Linked DNA regions of Duganella dendranthematis. The protein of the gene in region 1 interacts with the protein of each later gene in a pairwise test. Links are inferred from orthologs where the notes say so. Each region holds a gene or a part of one and is shown in the gene's direction. Other genes may lie near its edges. The genes, in order: recA and dprA.

Region 1 (7,938 bases):
TGGTGATTTCGGCCAGCTGCACCACGCCGTCATGGTTGATGTCGTTGATGCTGAACAGCGGATTAAGCTTGTCCACATTGGCCCAGTACGACACCCAGTTGGGCAAATGGTCGTAGTTGGTGCCGACTAGCGCGTTGTAGATGTCGTACTTGACCAGCACCGCCAGCGCCGGAATGGTCAGGTAGATCAGCAGGATGAAGAACAGCGTCCACAGCACCGAGACGCGGGTGTCGTGCACCGACGGCGTGGTGTAGGAGCGCATCAGGATGTGCGGCAGCGCGGCCGTGCCCAGCATCAGGCAGAACACCAGCGCCAGAAAGTTGTTGCGCTTGATGTCGGAGGTGGCCGGGTCGCCGGGGTAGGGCGTAGCGTGCGGCGTGATCGGTTCGGCGCGTTGCAGGTTCTGCTCGCGCGCTTCGCTCCACACGCGTTCGGCCTCGTCGGCATTTTTCGGATAGGCCACCAGTTCGCGTTCCGCACTGCGGATGTCCAGCAGCGAGGCGTTGCGCGTTTTGACGTGGTCCACTTTGCGCTGGGCGTCGGCGCGGCCGATTTCCCAGGAGGATGGCAGCGTACTGAGGCGCTGCTCGTAGTCGGCGGCGCGCTGGCGGAAGATGGCGCGCACTTCGGCTTCTTTCGGATCTTCCTGCAACACGTGTTCGCGCGCGCTCAACTTGGGTAGCAGTTTGCCGTAGGCCACTTGCGGAATCGGGTTGTCGGTATGTTTGGCCGACAGCCAGATGGCTGGAATCAGAAACGCCACCAGGATGATGATGTACTGCGCCACCTGGGTCCAGGTGATGGCGCGCATGCCGCCGAGGAAGGAGCACACCAGGATGCTGGCCAGGCCGAGGAAGATGCCGACCGAAAAATCAACGCCGGTGAAGCGCGAGGCGATCAGGCCTACCGCGTAGATCTGCGCCACCACGTAGGTGAAGGAGACGATGATGGTGGCGATCACGGCCAGGATGCGCACCGCGCGGCCGCCACGCTCGGCATCGTCGGCGCCGCCGTAGCGCTCGGCCAGGAAGTCGGGGATGGTGTACTGGGCGAACTTGCGCAGGTAGGGCGCGATCAGCAGCGCCACCAGGCAATAACCGCCGGTCCAGCCCATGATGTAGGCCAGGCCGTCGAAGCCGTGCAGGTAGAGGCCGCCCGCCAAGCTGATGAAGCTGGCGGCCGAGATCCAGTCGGCGGCGGTGGCCATGCCGTTGAACATGGCCGGCACGCGGCGGCCGGCCACGTAGTATTCGAGCACGTTGGAGGTGCGGCTGATGACGCCGATCAGCGCGTACAGCACAATGGTGGCGAACATGAACAGGTAGCCGATCCACACGCGCGGCATGCCTTCCTGTTCCAGCGCGGCCAGCGCGATCAGGAAGCCGCCGAAGCCGGCGGTGAACATGGCGTAGTAGCTGCGCAGGCGCTGGAAGAAGGTGCGTGGCTTCAAGCGGACGGCTCCGGTTGCTGGCGCGCGGCGCGGTCGAGCCGGCGCATGCGCCAGGCGTAGAAGGCGATGATGCCGAGGTAGACCAGCGACGCCCCCTGCGCCGCCAGATAGAATGACAGCGGCCAGCCGAACACGCTCAGGCCGGCCAGTTCGCGGGCGAAGAAGGCGGCGCAGAAGCCGGTCAGCATCCACAGCGTCAGCAGCAGGGCGGTCATGCGGCGGGTTTTGTGCCAGTGTTGCAGGCGCGTGAGCGGCGGCGCGGCGGAAGGTTGCGGTTTATCCATAGTACGGCGCTTCGTTTTCGTCGTCGTGCTGCGCCGGCGGCAGCGGGAAAGTCAGGCGGAACAGCGCGCCCGGCAGCTTGGGCTGCGTCGCGCGCGGATTGCTGAAGATGTCGACCTCGGCGCCGTGTTGCTGCGCAATCTCGCGCACAATCGCCAGCCCCAGGCCGCTGCCCTCGGCGGTGTTGCCCAAGATGCGGTAGAAGCGCTCGAATACGCGCTCGCGTTCGCCTTGTGCGATGCCGGGGCCGGTGTCTTCCACTTCCAGGTAGCCGTGCTCCAGTTCGTCGCTGCGCACCCGCACGGTGACGCTGCCGCCGGCCGGCGTGTAGCGCAGCGCATTGTCGATCAGGTTAGACAGCAATTCGCGCAGCATGGTCGGATTGCCGGTGATCAGCAGCGGCAGTGGCGGCGCTTCAAAGCCAAGGTCGATGCGATGGGAGAACGAGGCTTGCACCCAGTCCTGCACCACCATGCGCGCCAGCTCGGACAAGTCCAGCGACTGCATGACGCTGCCGGTCTGCGGATGGTTCTCGGCGCGCGCCAGGGCCAGCAATTGATTCACCAGCCGCGTCGCCGCTTCCGAGCTCTTGGCCAGCTGTTCCAGCGAGCGGTGGATTTCGCCGCTGTCGGTCTGGCGCAGGGCCAGCTCGGACTGCATGCGCATGCCGGCCAGCGGCGTGCGCATCTGGTGGGCGGCGTCGGCGATGAAGCGCTTCTGCATATCGATCGTCAGCGACAGCCGCGACAGCATCTCGTTGAGCGAACGCACCAGCGGCGAGATTTCCTCCGGCACCTGGTTGGAGGCGATGGGACTCAGATCTTCCGAACTGCGCGCGCGGATGCGCTCCTGCAATTGCGCCAGCGGCGACAATCCGCGCGCCAGCGCAAACCAGACCAGGGCCAGTACCACCGGCAACACAATGAACTGCGGCAGGATCACGCCCTTGATGATGGCGTTGGCCAGTTGCGCGCGCTTTTCCAGCGTCTCGGCCACCTGCACCAGCGCGAGCTGCGGCGTGCTGCCATCGTTGCGCTCGATCTGCACGTAAGCGAAGGCGACCCGCACCGGCGTGCCATGCATGCTGTCGTTGCGGAAGCGCACGCCGCCGGCGCTGGTCTTGTCTTCATCGTCCAGCACCGGCTGCGGCATGTCGCGGTCGCCGTCGATGTGTTCGCCTTGCGGGCCCTGGATCTGGAAGTAGACGTTGTCGATGTCGTCGGCGCGCAGGATGTCGCGGGCCGATCCACTGAGGCTCTTGATCAGCTTGCCATCGACCGAGCGCACCTGCTGCGCCAGCACCGTCACGCTGTCTTCCAGCGCATGGTCGAAGGGCTGGTTGGCGATCGACTTGGCGACCAGGTAGGTGATGGCGATGCTCATCGGCCACAGCAGCAGCAGCGGCGCCAGCATCCAGTCCAGGATTTCGCCGAACAGGGAATGCTGTATGTCCTCGTCCGCATCGGGGGCGGGCGGTTGATACTCCGGTTCGGCGGTTTCCGGGACGGCGCTCACTTGCTGGCGTTTCCGGTGTCGGCCCTGGCCTCGGCCTCGGCGCTGGCGCGCGCGGCTTCGGTGAATTTCTCCAGGCAGTAGCCGAGGCCGCGCACGGTGGCGATGCGCACGCCGCCGACTTCGATCTTCTTGCGCAGCCGGTGCACATAGACTTCGATGGCGTTGTTGCTGACTTCCTCGCCCCATTCGCACAGGTGATCGACCAGTTGTTCTTTCGATACCAGACGACCGGTGCGGGCCAGCAGGATTTCCAGCAGCCCCAGTTCGCGCGCGGACAGGTCCAGCATCTGCTCATTAATATAAGCGCTGCGACCGACCTGGTCGTAGCTCAGCGGGCCGTGCCTGATGACGGTGGCGCCGCCGCCGGCGCCGCGCCGCACCAGCGCGCGCACCCTTGCCTCCAGTTCCGACAGGGCGAATGGTTTGGCCATATAATCGTCGGCGCCGAGGTCGAGGCCGTTGACGCGCTGCTCGATCGAATCGGCGGCGGTCAGGATCAGCACCGGCAGCAGCGAGGAGCGCGCGCGCAGGCGGCGCAGCACTTCCAGGCCGGACAGCTTGGGCAGGCCCAGGTCCAGGATCAGCAAATCGAATTCCTGGGTCGACAGGGCGGTGTCGGCTTCCTGCCCGTTGCGGACGCAATCGATGGCGTAGCCGGACTGGCGCAAGGAGCGGGTCAGCCCGTCGGCCAGAACGCTGTCGTCTTCGGCAAGTAAAATACGCATGTGAATCTACTCCGGCTGTACAAGCCCCTATTTTGGCGAGTTTTTGTGCTTTCTCAAAGAATTAGCGCAAATCCCGCTTGCATTAAGCACTGTTTTTTTATACAGTGCTACCTGTATTGAACAACCCAACTGGCTGAAAGCACATTATGGACGACAAAAAAGGCGTAGTACCTGCATCTGAAAAAGCCAAGGCGCTGGCAGCTGCGCTGGCCCAGATCGAAAAGCAATTCGGCAAGGGTTCCGTCATGCGCATGGACGCCAGTGCCCCGATCGAAGAAGTACAAGTGGTCTCGACCGGCTCGCTGGGCCTGGACGTGGCACTGGGCGTCGGTGGCCTGCCGCGCGGCCGCGTGGTGGAAATCTATGGTCCGGAATCGTCGGGTAAAACCACGCTGACCCTGCAAACCATCGCCGAGATGCAAAAACTGGGCGGCACCTGCGCCTTTATCGACGCCGAGCATGCGCTGGACGTCGGCTACGCGCAGAAACTGGGCGTCAACCTGCACGAGCTGCTGATTTCGCAGCCGGACACCGGCGAACAAGCGCTGGAAATCTGCGACGCGCTGGTGCGTTCCGGTTCGGTCGACATGGTGGTGGTCGACTCGGTCGCCGCGCTGACGCCACGCGCCGAGATCGAAGGCGATATGGGCGACTCGCTGCCAGGCCTGCAGGCACGCCTGATGTCGCAAGCGCTGCGCAAGCTGACCGGTTCGATCAACCGCACCAACACCCTGGTGATCTTCATCAACCAGATCCGCATGAAGATCGGTGTGATGTTCGGTTCGCCGGAAACCACCACCGGCGGTAACGCGCTGAAGTTCTACGCCTCCGTGCGTCTGGACATCCGCCGCACCGGCTCGATCAAATCGGGCGATGAGGTGATCGGTAACGAAACCAAGGTCAAGGTCGTCAAGAACAAGATCGCGCCACCGTTCAAGGAAGCGCACTTCGACATCCTGTACGGCGCCGGCACCTCGCGCGAAGGCGAAATCCTCGATCTGGGCGTGGAAGCCAAGATCGTCGAGAAGTCGGGCTCGTGGTACAGCTACAACGGCGAACGCGTCGGCCAGGGCAAGGACAACGCCCGTATCTTCCTGCAAGAGCGTCCGGCGCTGGCGTGGGAAATCGAAAACAAGGTGCGCGAATCGCTGGGCGTGCGCGCACTGCCGCCACTGGCCGGCGCCGACACCACCGTGGTCAAGCTGAAGCCGGCCAAACCGGAAGCCGACGCGGCGTAAGCATGTCGTTCCCGCGCAGGCGGGAACCCATGCTGAGCCAGCGCTGTCTCGGCTCCCGCTTGCGCGGGAGCGACGCCGTCCATGCGAACCCCACCACTTAGCCTCAAAGCGCGGGCGCTGCGCTATCTCTCCATGCGCGAGCATAGCCGGCTGGAACTGGCGCGCAAGCTGTCCAAATATGCCGAGGCGGGCGACGACGTCGACGCCCTGCTCGACCTGCTGGAAAAAAACAACTGGCTGTCGCAAGAGCGCTTTTCCGAAGCGCTGATCCACCGCCGTGCCGCCCGGTACGGCAATAGCCGCATTGTCGCCGAGCTGCAAAGCCACGGCGTCAATGGGGAAGCCCTGCAGGAACTCAAATCCAATCTGGCCGACACCGAGATCGAACGCGCCCGCGACATCTGGCAGCGCAAGTTCGGCATCGTGGCAAATGATCCACAGGATCGACATAAGCAAATTCGCTTTCTGTTGCAGCGAGGCTTCTCGCAACGCACCGTGCAAAAGGTCATCAAAGGCGCCGATCTCGACGACTGAGTATCCAGCCGGTGCGGGGTGTGCTAAACTTTGCGGGTTTTTGCAGCACCGCGGGTGCGGTGGTTGTCCGTAGAAGCTGCGGCAACGTGCATTTTTAGTAAGAGAAAATGCGCCAGGCTGCTAACTAATTACATGCCGCGAGAGCGGTATCGATCTTATGTCCCTGTTAACTCCAGTTATCCGACGTGCGCTGCGGTCCTCGCGCGCAACCGCTATCCCCAACCGGAATGGTGTGCGGACTATTGGCGGCACCCCTCTGCATCACACACCGATTTGCACTACAAGATTCCTCACCCTGCACGGCCTGGCCAGCGCAGTGGCGAAGTTTTACCCGCGCTGGGTGGACAAAGCAGCACCGGGTAGCGCGTAGCAACATTATCTGCTTAATCATTCAACCGATTTATACACATCAGCATCAGAAGGGAAGCCAGCATGAAAATCCATGAGTATCAAGGCAAAGAAATCCTCCGAAAATACGGAGTGACGGTACCGCGCGGCATTCCGTGCCTGTCCGTTGAAGAAGCAGTCAAAGCTGCTGAAACCTTGGGCGGCCCAGTCTGGGTTGTGAAAGCTCAAATCCACGCCGGTGGCCGTGGTAAAGGCGGCGGCGTGAAAGTTGCCAAGTCGCTGGAACAAGTGAAAGAATACGCTGACCAGATCCTGGGCATGCAGCTGATCACCCATCAGACCGGCCCAGAAGGCCAAAAAGTACGTCGTCTGCTGATCGAAGAAGGCGCCGACATCAAACAAGAACTGTACGTATCGCTGGTGACCGACCGCGTGACCCAGCGCGTTGTGCTGATGGCCTCGTCGGAAGGCGGCATGGACATCGAAGAAGTTGCCGAGTCCCACCCAGAAAAAATCCACTCGATCGCCATCGATCCAGCCGTCGGCCTGACCGACGCGGACGCTGCCGCCATCGCTGCCAAAATCGGCGTGCCGGAAGGTTCGATCGCTGATGCCGTCACCAACCTGCAAGGCCTGTACAAAGCCTACTGGGAAACCGACTCGTCGCTGGCCGAAATCAATCCGCTGATCGTGACCGGTTCGGGCAAGATCATCGCGCTGGACGCGAAATTCAACTTCGACGCCAACGCTCTGTTCCGTCAACCAGAAATCGTCGCTTACCGCGATCTGGACGAAGAAGATCCAGCGGAAGTGGAAGCTTCGAAATTCGACCTGGCCTACATCTCGCTGGACGGCAACATCGGCTGCCTGGTGAACGGCGCCGGTCTGGCCATGGCCACCATGGACACCATCAAGCTGTTCGGCGGCGAGCCGGCCAACTTCCTGGACGTCGGCGGTGGCGCCACGGCTGAGAAAGTCACCGAAGCCTTCAAGATCATGTTGAAAAACCCAGGCCTGAAAGCCATCCTGGTCAACATCTTCGGCGGCATCATGCGTTGCGACGTGATCGCCGAAGGCGTCATCACCGCATCGAAAGCAGTTTCGCTGCAAGTACCGCTGGTGGTCCGCATGAAGGGCACCAACGAAGATCTGGGCAAGAAGATGCTGGCTGACTCCGGTCTGCCAATCATCGCTGCTGACACGATGGAAGACGCAGCCAAGAGCGTTGTTGCCGCAGCTGCTGGTAAATAATTAAGGAACCGATATGTCTATTCTGATCAACAAAGACACCAAAGTCATCACCCAGGGTATCACCGGTAAAACCGGCCAGTTCCACACCCGCATGTGCCGCGACTACGCGAACGGCAAAAACGCCTTCGTAGCAGGCGTGAACCCGAAGAAAGCCGGCGAAGACTTCGAAGGCATTCCAATTTTCGGTTCGGTGAAAGAAGCCGCCTCGGAAACCGGCGCGACCGTGTCGGTCATCTACGTGCCGCCAGCTGGCGCTGCTGCTGCAATCTGGGAAGCTGTTGAAGCCAACCTGGACCTGGCAATTTGCATCACCGAAGGCATTCCAGTCCGCGACATGATGGAAATCAAGGACCGTATGGCCAAAGCGGGTTCGAAAACCCTGCTGCTGGGCCCTAACTGCCCAGGCCTGATCACCCCTGACGAAATCAAGATCGGCATCATGCCAGGTCACATCCACAAGAAGGGCCGTATCGGCGTGGTGTCGCGTTCGGGCACCCTGACCTATGAAGCAGTGGGTCAGCTGACCGCACTGGGCCTGGGCCAGTCGTCGGCAGTTGGTATCGGCGGCGACCCAATCAACGGTCTGAAGCACATC
Region 2 (8,130 bases), 1.7 Mb from region 1 along the record:
TCACCACGAACACTTCAAACGGCTGCAGGCCGCTGGAGGTCGGCGCCAGGCGGATCGCTTCCAGGATGTGATTCAGCTTCTCGTCGTCCAGCTTTTGGGCAGCGTCGTAGCTCTTGGTGGCGTAGCGCCAGTTCAGGTGGTTGATTACGTCGGTCATATCGATACTCCTGGAGGTTATATGGCCTGCCTAAGCAGGCTGAGGCGGACCACCTTATAATAAGTTTCAAGTCAACTTGAGGGTCAAGCGAAAAATGAAAATCGGTGAACTTTCCCGAATGTCAGGCATGGCTGCCTCGGCGATACGGTTTTACGAAGAGCAGGGATTGCTGGCGCCGATCTCGCGCACGGCGTCCGGCTACCGTCAATATGCCAGCAATGCACCAGATCGCCTGAAGCTGATCCAGGGCGCGAAGAAGCTGGGCTTTTCGCTGGATGTGATTCGCGACATGCTGGATGAAAACGGCAAATGCTCGATCGAAAAGACCATGCAGCAATCGGCCATTCTGTTGCGGGAGATCGAGGAACAGCAGGCGGCGCTGGAACGGCGGCGGCAATCGCTGCTGATCCTGCGCGCCAATCTGGACAACTACCAGAGCGACAATCCGTGCCCTGGCAATCAGACGGTGAACTGACTAGCTGAAACTCAGGCCTTCCAATGGGAAGCCCTTGATGAACTCGGCGGCAGGCAAGCGCTTGCCGCCCGGTTTTTGCAGCGAGGTCAGGCGCAATGCACCCTGGCCGCAGGCGACCACGATGCCATGCTGCGCATCGGCCGACAGCACCTGGCCGGCGGCGCCGCTGCCTTCCACCACTTCCGCACCCCACAGCTTGACCACCACGCCGTTGACCGTGCCATGCGCACCCGGGAAGGGATTGAAGGCGCGGATCTTGCGGCCGATCTCGACGGCGGATTGCGCGAAGTCCAGCGCCGCTTCTTCCTTGCTGATCTTGCTGGCGTAGTTGACGCCTTGTTCCGGCTGCACCACCGCTTCCAGCTGCTGGTGCTGGTATTTGTTGAGCGCCTCGACAATCATCTTGCCGCCCAGCGCCGCCAGCTTGTCGTGCAGGCTGCCGGTGGTGTCGCTGTCTTCGATGGCCACTTTTTCAATCAGCAGCATCGGGCCGGTATCCAGGCCTTCCTCCATCTCCATGATGGTGATGCCGGTCTCCGTATCGCCCGCTTCGATGGCGCGATGGATGGGCGCGGCGCCACGCCAGCGCGGCAGCAGCGAGCCGTGGATATTGAGGCAGGGCTTGATGTCCAGCGTGCTGCGCGGCAGGATCAGGCCGTAGGCGGCCACCACCATCACGTCATACGGCGTCGATAGCAGGCGCTGGTGCGCGGCCAGGGCTTCCTCGGCGCGCTGCGGGTCCTTGCTGTCCATGCGCAGCGACAGCGGCTGCAGCACTTCAATGCCGTGCGTGACCGCGTATTGCTTGACGGCCGAGGGCTGCAATTGCATGCCGCGGCCGGCAGGGCGGTCCGGCTGAGTCAGCACCAGCGGGATTTCAAAGCCCGCCTCGTGCAGCGCTTGCAGGGCCGTGGCGGCAAATTCGGGCGTACCCGCGAAGATGACTTTCATGGCTTAGTAGCGACGGCCCTGGGCGCGCAGCTGGGCTTCACGCTGCATGCCGCGTTCTTCCTTCTGCAGCTTGGCCTTGATGCGGTTGCGCTTCAGCGGCGACAGGTATTCGACGAACACCTTACCCAGCAGGTGGTCCATCTCGTGCTGAATGCAGACGGCCAGCAGGCCATCGGCGTCGACTTCAAACGGCTGGCCCTTGACGTCGAAGGCGCGCACCTTGACCTTGGTCGGCCGCTCAACGCCGTCGTACACGCCCGGCACCGACAGGCAGCCTTCTTCGTAGACTTCCTTGTCATCGCTGGCCCACAGGATTTCCGGATTGATGAAGGCGGTCAGCGCGTTCTTTTCTTCGCTGATGTCGATCACCACGACTTGCTCGTGAACGTCGACCTGCGACGCGGCCAGGCCGATGCCGGGCGCGTCGTACATGGTTTCGGCCATGTCGGCGACCAGCTTGGCCAGACGCTCGTCAAAAACGGTAACCGGCACTGCAACTTTGTGCAGGCGTGGATCGGGGTAACGCAGAATATTTAAAATAGCCATGATAACGAAGTGAAAACTATGTGATTTCCCTGCTAATGCAGCAAGCGCGCGACGCATGATGGGAGCGCGGTTTCGCTTGCTAGTTCAGGGTTTTATGGGCAGAATTTGATTCAATTTAGCAAGCTTTACTGCTTTGCTGCCGTGCACCCGTGGCGCACTTACTGGATCTATTAATGAAAAATTTTAGCACAGTCGGTAGCCGCCTTGTGGTTGCGGTGCTGGTTTTTGCCGCCGCCACCGCTTCGGCGGCGCCGCTGACCTGCGAATTCCGCGCCGACGCCCCCGACCAGCACGTGGTGGTCAAGGGGGACACCCTGTGGGATATTGCCGGTACGTTCCTGCAAAAACCCTGGTGCTGGCCCACCGTCTGGGACATGAACCGCGACGACATCGCCAATCCACACTGGATTTATCCGGGCCAGATCATCTGGTTCGACCGCGCCGCCGGCCGCTTGCGGCTGGGGCAGCCGATTGCCGCCAACAGCGGCGTCAACGACCCTGCCGCCGAGCGCCTGCGTCCGCGCGTGCGCACCGACGGCCTGGGCGTGGATGCCGTGCCGTCGATTCCGCCGGGCGTGATCGAACCGTTCCTGACCCAGCCGCTGATTATCGAAGATGACGAATTGAAAGGCGCGCCGCGCATCGTCGCCACGCAGGAGGGGCATGTGTTCTTGGGCAAGGACGACAAAGCCTATGTGCGCGGCGAGCTGGGCGGCAATAGCGCGTTCCAGGTATTCCGTCCGGGCGCGCCGCTGAAAGATCCTGTCAGCAAGCAGATCATCGGCTACGAAGCCTTTTATTTAGGCACGGTCAAATTGCAGACCGAGGCCAAGCCGGGCGCCGGCAGCGACGTGCACACCTTCACGGTCACCACCGCCACCCAGGAAATTGGCAAGGGCGACCAGCTGCGCGCCGTGCCGCCGATGCCGGTGCGGAATTATGTACCGCACCCACCGGCCCAGCCGGTCGAGTCGCGCGTGGTGTCGGTGTACGGCGGCGTCACCCACGCCGGTCAGAATCAGATTGTCAGCATTAATCGCGGAAAGCTTGACGGACTCGATGTCGGCGCCGTGCTGCAGCTGTACCATGCGGGAGCAACTGTCAGCGATTCCACGGCCAAGAAGGGCTGGTTCGGGCGCGAGCAGCAGGTCAAGCTGCCGGATGAGGAAGTGGGCAGCTTGTTTATCTTCCGCACGTTCAAGCATATTTCCTATGGCTTGATCATGCAGGTGACGGCGCCAGTGCAGATCGGCGATGTCGCCAAGTCGCCGGAGTAAGCTGCGCCGTGCAAGCCACGGATTCCCTTGCCGAAATGACGCCGCCAGCGCTGGCCGACTGGCTGCGTCTGCAACAGACCGACGGCGTCGGCCTGCTGACCGCGCACAGCCTGCTGGAATACTTCGAGACGCCGGCCGCCATCTTTGCCGCCAGCCGGGCCAAACTGCTGGAAATCGTCAAGCCGCACCAGGCCGGCGCCTTGCTGGCGCCGCCGCCGGCCGGTCTCGGCGCCCAGCTGGACGCCATGCTGGCTTGGCAGGCGCAGCCGGGCAACTATCTGCTGCCGCTCGACCATCCCGCCTATCCTGAATATTTGCGCAACATCGTCGGCGCGCCGTTGCTGCTGTTCGTCAAGGGTCGCGTTGAGCTGTTGCCGCAGCGCTCGGTGGCGGTGGTGGGTTCGCGCAACGCCAGCCGCCAGGGGCTGCTGAACGCCGAGCACATGGCGCAGGCGCTGTCCGAGGCTGGCCTGACCATCGTCTCCGGCCTGGCGCTGGGCATCGACGCGGCGGCCCACGTCGGCGGCTTGAACGGCCCCGGCAGCACCATCGCCGTGCTCGGCACCGGCGCCGACCGTATCTATCCGGCCCGCAACGGCGCGCTGGCGCGGCGCATCGCCGAGGAGGGCTGTATCGTCAGCGAATATGCGCTCGGCACGCCGCCGTCGCGCGACAGCTTCCCGCGCCGCAACCGCATCATCAGTGGGCTGGCGCGCGGGGTGCTGGTGGTGGAGGCGGCCGCCAAGTCCGGCTCGCTGATCACCGCCGAACTGGCGGTCGGGCAGGGCCGCGATGTGTATGCGGTGCCCGGTTCGATTCATGCGACACTGTCCAAAGGCTGCCACCAACTGATACGCGAAGGCGCCAAGCTGGTGGAAACCGCCGCCGATGTGTTGCAGGCGATGCAGATGCTGGCCGACGGCGAGGCCGGCGCCCGGCCCGCGCTGGACGACAGTTTCGTCGACCGGGTGTTGCTGGCGATGGGCGACGATCCGGTCCAGGCCGACGTGCTGGCGCTGCATCTGGGCCAGCCGGCCGGCGAATTGCAGGGGCAGTTGCTGGCGCTGGAGTTGGCCGGACTGCTGGAACGCTTGCCGGGCGGCATGTTTCAAAGGCTACGTGGCTGAACAGCACTTGTCTCCGATTCGTGTTAACTGATAGAGTAGAGCCATGTTCGACGTCCTTGTCTATCTCTACGAAACTTATTACCGGCCCGATGCGTGCCCGGAGCCGGCCGCATTGGCGAAGAAGCTGTCAGCCGTCGGTTTCGATGATGTCGAGATTTCCGAGGCGCTGGTGTGGCTGACCGACCTCAACGCCATCGCCGGCGTCGAGCAGGCGCTGACGGCGGCCTCCACCGGCACCCGCTTCTACGTCGAGGAAGAGCAGGACGCGCTGGGCGGCGCCGCCATCGGTTTCATCCAGTTCCTCGAATCGGCCAAGGTGTTGTCGCCGCTGCAACGTGAAATCGTCATCGAGCGCGCGCTGGCGCTGGAAGAAATGCCGGTCTCGCTGGGCAAACTCAAGGTCATCGTGCTGATGTTGCTCTGGAGCCAAGGCAAGGAGCCGGACGCGCTGATGTTCGACGACCTGTTCGGTTCCGACGAAGACCAGGCCCCGCGCCTGCTGCATTAATTCCCCTCAAATAAATACTTTCGTGCAACAATTGGCTGCGCCGGCGCGGCATGCTTGCGGTTCTTGCGGCAATCCGCTTATTATTTGCGCTTTGATAAGACTGTGACGCAAACGTGCAGATTGCTGCGCGATCCATGTATGATGCGCATCTGTCCTCCCCTCAAGTGTTACAAACGAGATACTAAATATGAGCAAAACCCTCATCATCGCCGAGAAACCGTCTGTCGCGAATGACATCGCGAAGACGCTGGGCGGCTTCACCAAGCACGATGAGTACTTTGAATCCGACGAGTACGTGTTGTCCTCCGCCGTTGGTCACCTGCTGGAAATTGCCGTCCCGGAAGAACACGACGTCAAGCGCGGCAAGTGGAGCTTCGCCCATCTGCCGATGATTCCGCCGTATTTCGCGCTGAACCCGATCGCCAAGACCGAAGCGCGCCTCAAGGTGCTGAACAAGCTGATCAAGCGTAAAGACGTCACCACCCTGATCAACGCATGTGACGCGGGGCGCGAAGGTGAACTGATCTTCCGCCTGATCGCGCAGAACGCCAAGGCCAAGCAGCCGGTCAAGCGGCTGTGGCTGCAATCGATGACGCCGGGCGCGATCCGCGACGGCTTCACCCATCTGCGCAGCGACGAAGACATGCTGCCGCTGGCCGACGCCGCCCGCTGCCGTTCCGAGGCGGACTGGCTGATCGGCATCAACGGCACCCGCGCCATGACCGCGTTCAACTCGAAAGAGGGCGGCTTTTACCTGACCACCGTCGGCCGCGTGCAGACGCCGACCCTGTCGATCGTGGTCGAGCGCGAAGAAAAGATCAAGAAATTCGTCTCGCGCGACTTCTGGGAAGTGCGCGCCGAGTTCGTGTGCGCCGCCGGCGTCTACGAAGGCCGCTGGCTGGACACCAAGTTCAAGAAGGACGAGAACGATCCGGAGAAACGCGCCGAGCGCCTGTGGAGCAAGGCTGCGGCCGACTCCATCGCGGTCGCCGTGCGCGGCAAGCAGGGCAACGTCACCGAAGAATCCAAGCCGACCACCTCGATGGCGCCGGGCCTGTTCGACCTGACCAGCCTGCAACGTGAGGCCAACTCGCGTTTCGGCTTCTCGGCCAAGAACACGCTGGGCCTGGCCCAGGCGCTGTACGAAAAGCACAAGGTGCTGACCTACCCGCGTACCGATTCGCGCCACCTGCCGGAAGATTATCTGGACACCGTCAAGCAGACGCTGGACTCGGTCAAAGAGAATAATAATTACCACCAGTTCGCCAAGCAGATCCTGGACAAGGGCTGGGTCAAGCCGAACAAGCGCATCTTCGACAACACCAAGATTTCGGATCACTTTGCGATCATCCCGACCACCATCGCGCCGAAGAATTTGTCCGAACCGGAACAGAAGCTGTACGACCTGGTGACGCGCCGCTTCATGGCGGTGTTCTTCCCGGCGGCCGAATTCCAGGTCACCACCCGCTATACCGAAGTGTCGGGCCACACCTTCAAGACTGAAGGCAAGGTCATGACCAATCCGGGCTGGTTGGCGATTTACGGCAAGGAAGCCGACGACGGCGACAAGGACGCTCCCAACAACAAGACGCTGGTGGCGGTGGCCAAGGGCGAGAAGGTGTTGACCGACAAGGTCGACGCCAACGGCCTGGTGACCAAGCCGCCAGCGCGCTACACCGAGGCGACGCTGCTGTCGGCCATGGAAGGCGCCGGCAAGCTGGTGGAAGACGACGAACTGCGCGATGCGATGGCCGGCAAGGGCCTAGGCACGCCAGCGACGCGCGCCGCCACCATTGAAGGTCTGATCTCCGAGAAGTATCTGCTGCGCGAAGGCCGCGAGCTGATGCCAACCGCCAAAGCATTCCAGCTGATGACGCTGCTGCGTGGCCTGGGCGTCAACGAGCTGACCGCGCCGGAGCTGACCGGCGAGTGGGAATACAAGCTGTCGCAGATGGAGAAGGGCAAGATCTCGCGCGAAGAATTCATGCGTGAGATCGCGCAGATGACGCAAGTGATCGTCAAGCGCGCCAAGGAATACAACAACGACACGATTCCGGGCGACTACGCCACGCTGACCGCGCCGTGCCCGAACTGCGCGCACGTGGTCAAGGAAAACTATCGCCGCTTCGCCTGCACCCATTGCGAATTCTCGATGAGCAAAACGCCGGGCGGCCGCCAGTTTGAAATCGCCGAAGTGGAACAGCTGCTGCGCGACCGCACCATCGGCCCGCTGCAAGGTTTCCGCTCGAAGATGGGCCGTCCGTTCGCCGCCATCCTGCGCATCGTCAAGGACGAGGACATCAAGAACTACAAGCTGGAGTTCGACTTCGGCCAGAACGACGATTCGGAAGATTCGGAACCGGTCGACTTCACCGGCCAGACGCCGCTGGGCCCGTGCCCCAAGTGCAACGGCAATGTGTACGAGATGGGCCTGGCCTATGTGTGCGAAGCCACCGTCGCCAAGCCGAAGGCGTGTGATTTCCGCAGCGGCCGCATCATCCTGCAACAGGAAATCCTGCCGGAGCAAATGGCCAAGTTGCTCAACGATGGCAAGACCGACCTGCTGCCGGGCTTTATCTCGCAGCGCACCCGCCGTCCGTTCAAGGCCTTCCTGGTGAAGGGCAAGGACGGCAAGATCAGCTTCGAGTTCGAAGAGCGCAAAGCCAAAACGCCGGCCAAAGGCAAGGCGGCTGCGGCGGCTACTGAAGACGGCGCGTCGGAAGAGAAAAAAGCACCGGTGAAAAAGGCGGCGGCGGTCAAAAAGGCTGCGGCAGTCAAAAAGCCAGCGGCGAAGAAACCAGCCGCAAAAAAAGCAGCGCCTAAAAAAGCCGCTGCGACTGCGGAGTAAAACAGAACGGGACACGCAAGTGTCCCGTTTTTTTTATGGCGTGAGCTGTTGCAGCGCCGCCGTCAGCTGCTGCATGGCCGCCGTCACGAAGGTGGCAAACATTTTCTTGTGCGCCTCGTGCAGTTCTGCCAGCTTGTCCACCGTCTCCAGCGCGCGCCGCGTGTCGGCCGGCGTCGCCACGCTATCGAGCGTGAATAGCTGATCCGACCGCAACGCCGCCTGCGCCCTATCTCGCAGTGGT

Evidence for each region.
Region 2: the proteins of recA (region 1) and dprA interact in binary tests that used the Bacillus subtilis proteins (3 or more experiments, as listed by UniProt). The link is inferred for Duganella dendranthematis from one-to-one orthologs.

Annotation. Positions count from the first base shown.
Region 1 is NZ_CP051684.1:1,684,752-1,692,689, reverse strand. Bases 3,403-6,164 are described here. They hold recA (recombinase RecA), read left to right. Parts: upstream 3,403-4,118; coding sequence 4,119-5,210; downstream 5,211-6,164. Other genes in these bases: recX (recombination regulator RecX), read left to right, coding at 5,292-5,744; HH213_RS07835 (response regulator), read right to left, coding at 3,403-3,972. Outside these bases: HH213_RS07850 (sodium:solute symporter family protein), read right to left, coding at 1-1,405; HH213_RS07845 (DUF4212 domain-containing protein), read right to left, coding at 1,447-1,734; HH213_RS07840 (sensor histidine kinase), read right to left, coding at 1,727-3,247; more of HH213_RS07835, read right to left, coding at 3,244-3,402; sucC (ADP-forming succinate--CoA ligase subunit beta), read left to right, coding at 6,177-7,343; sucD (succinate--CoA ligase subunit alpha), read left to right, coding at 7,357-7,938. UniProt on the Bacillus subtilis protein: Multifunctional protein involved in homologous recombination, DNA repair and competence.
Region 2 is NZ_CP051684.1:3,378,189-3,386,318, forward strand. Bases 2,520-5,473 are described here. They hold dprA (DNA-processing protein DprA), read left to right. Parts: upstream 2,520-3,414; coding sequence 3,415-4,533; downstream 4,534-5,473. Other genes in these bases: HH213_RS15410 (LysM peptidoglycan-binding domain-containing protein), read left to right, coding at 2,520-3,406; HH213_RS15420 (Smg family protein), read left to right, coding at 4,577-5,041; HH213_RS15425 (DNA topoisomerase III), read left to right, coding at 5,229-5,473. Outside these bases: HH213_RS15390 (NAD(P)H-dependent oxidoreductase), read right to left, coding at 1-157; HH213_RS15395 (helix-turn-helix domain-containing protein), read left to right, coding at 276-632; fmt (methionyl-tRNA formyltransferase), read right to left, coding at 633-1,583; def (peptide deformylase), read right to left, coding at 1,587-2,129; more of HH213_RS15410, read left to right, coding at 2,303-2,519; more of HH213_RS15425, read left to right, coding at 5,474-7,889; HH213_RS15430 (hypothetical protein), read right to left, coding at 7,923-8,102. UniProt on the Bacillus subtilis protein: Protein that helps load RecA onto ssDNA during transformation. Binds cooperatively to circular ssDNA, is able to bridge different segments of DNA. Favors the loading of RecA onto SsbA- or SsbB-coated ssDNA and formation of RecA-DNA filaments.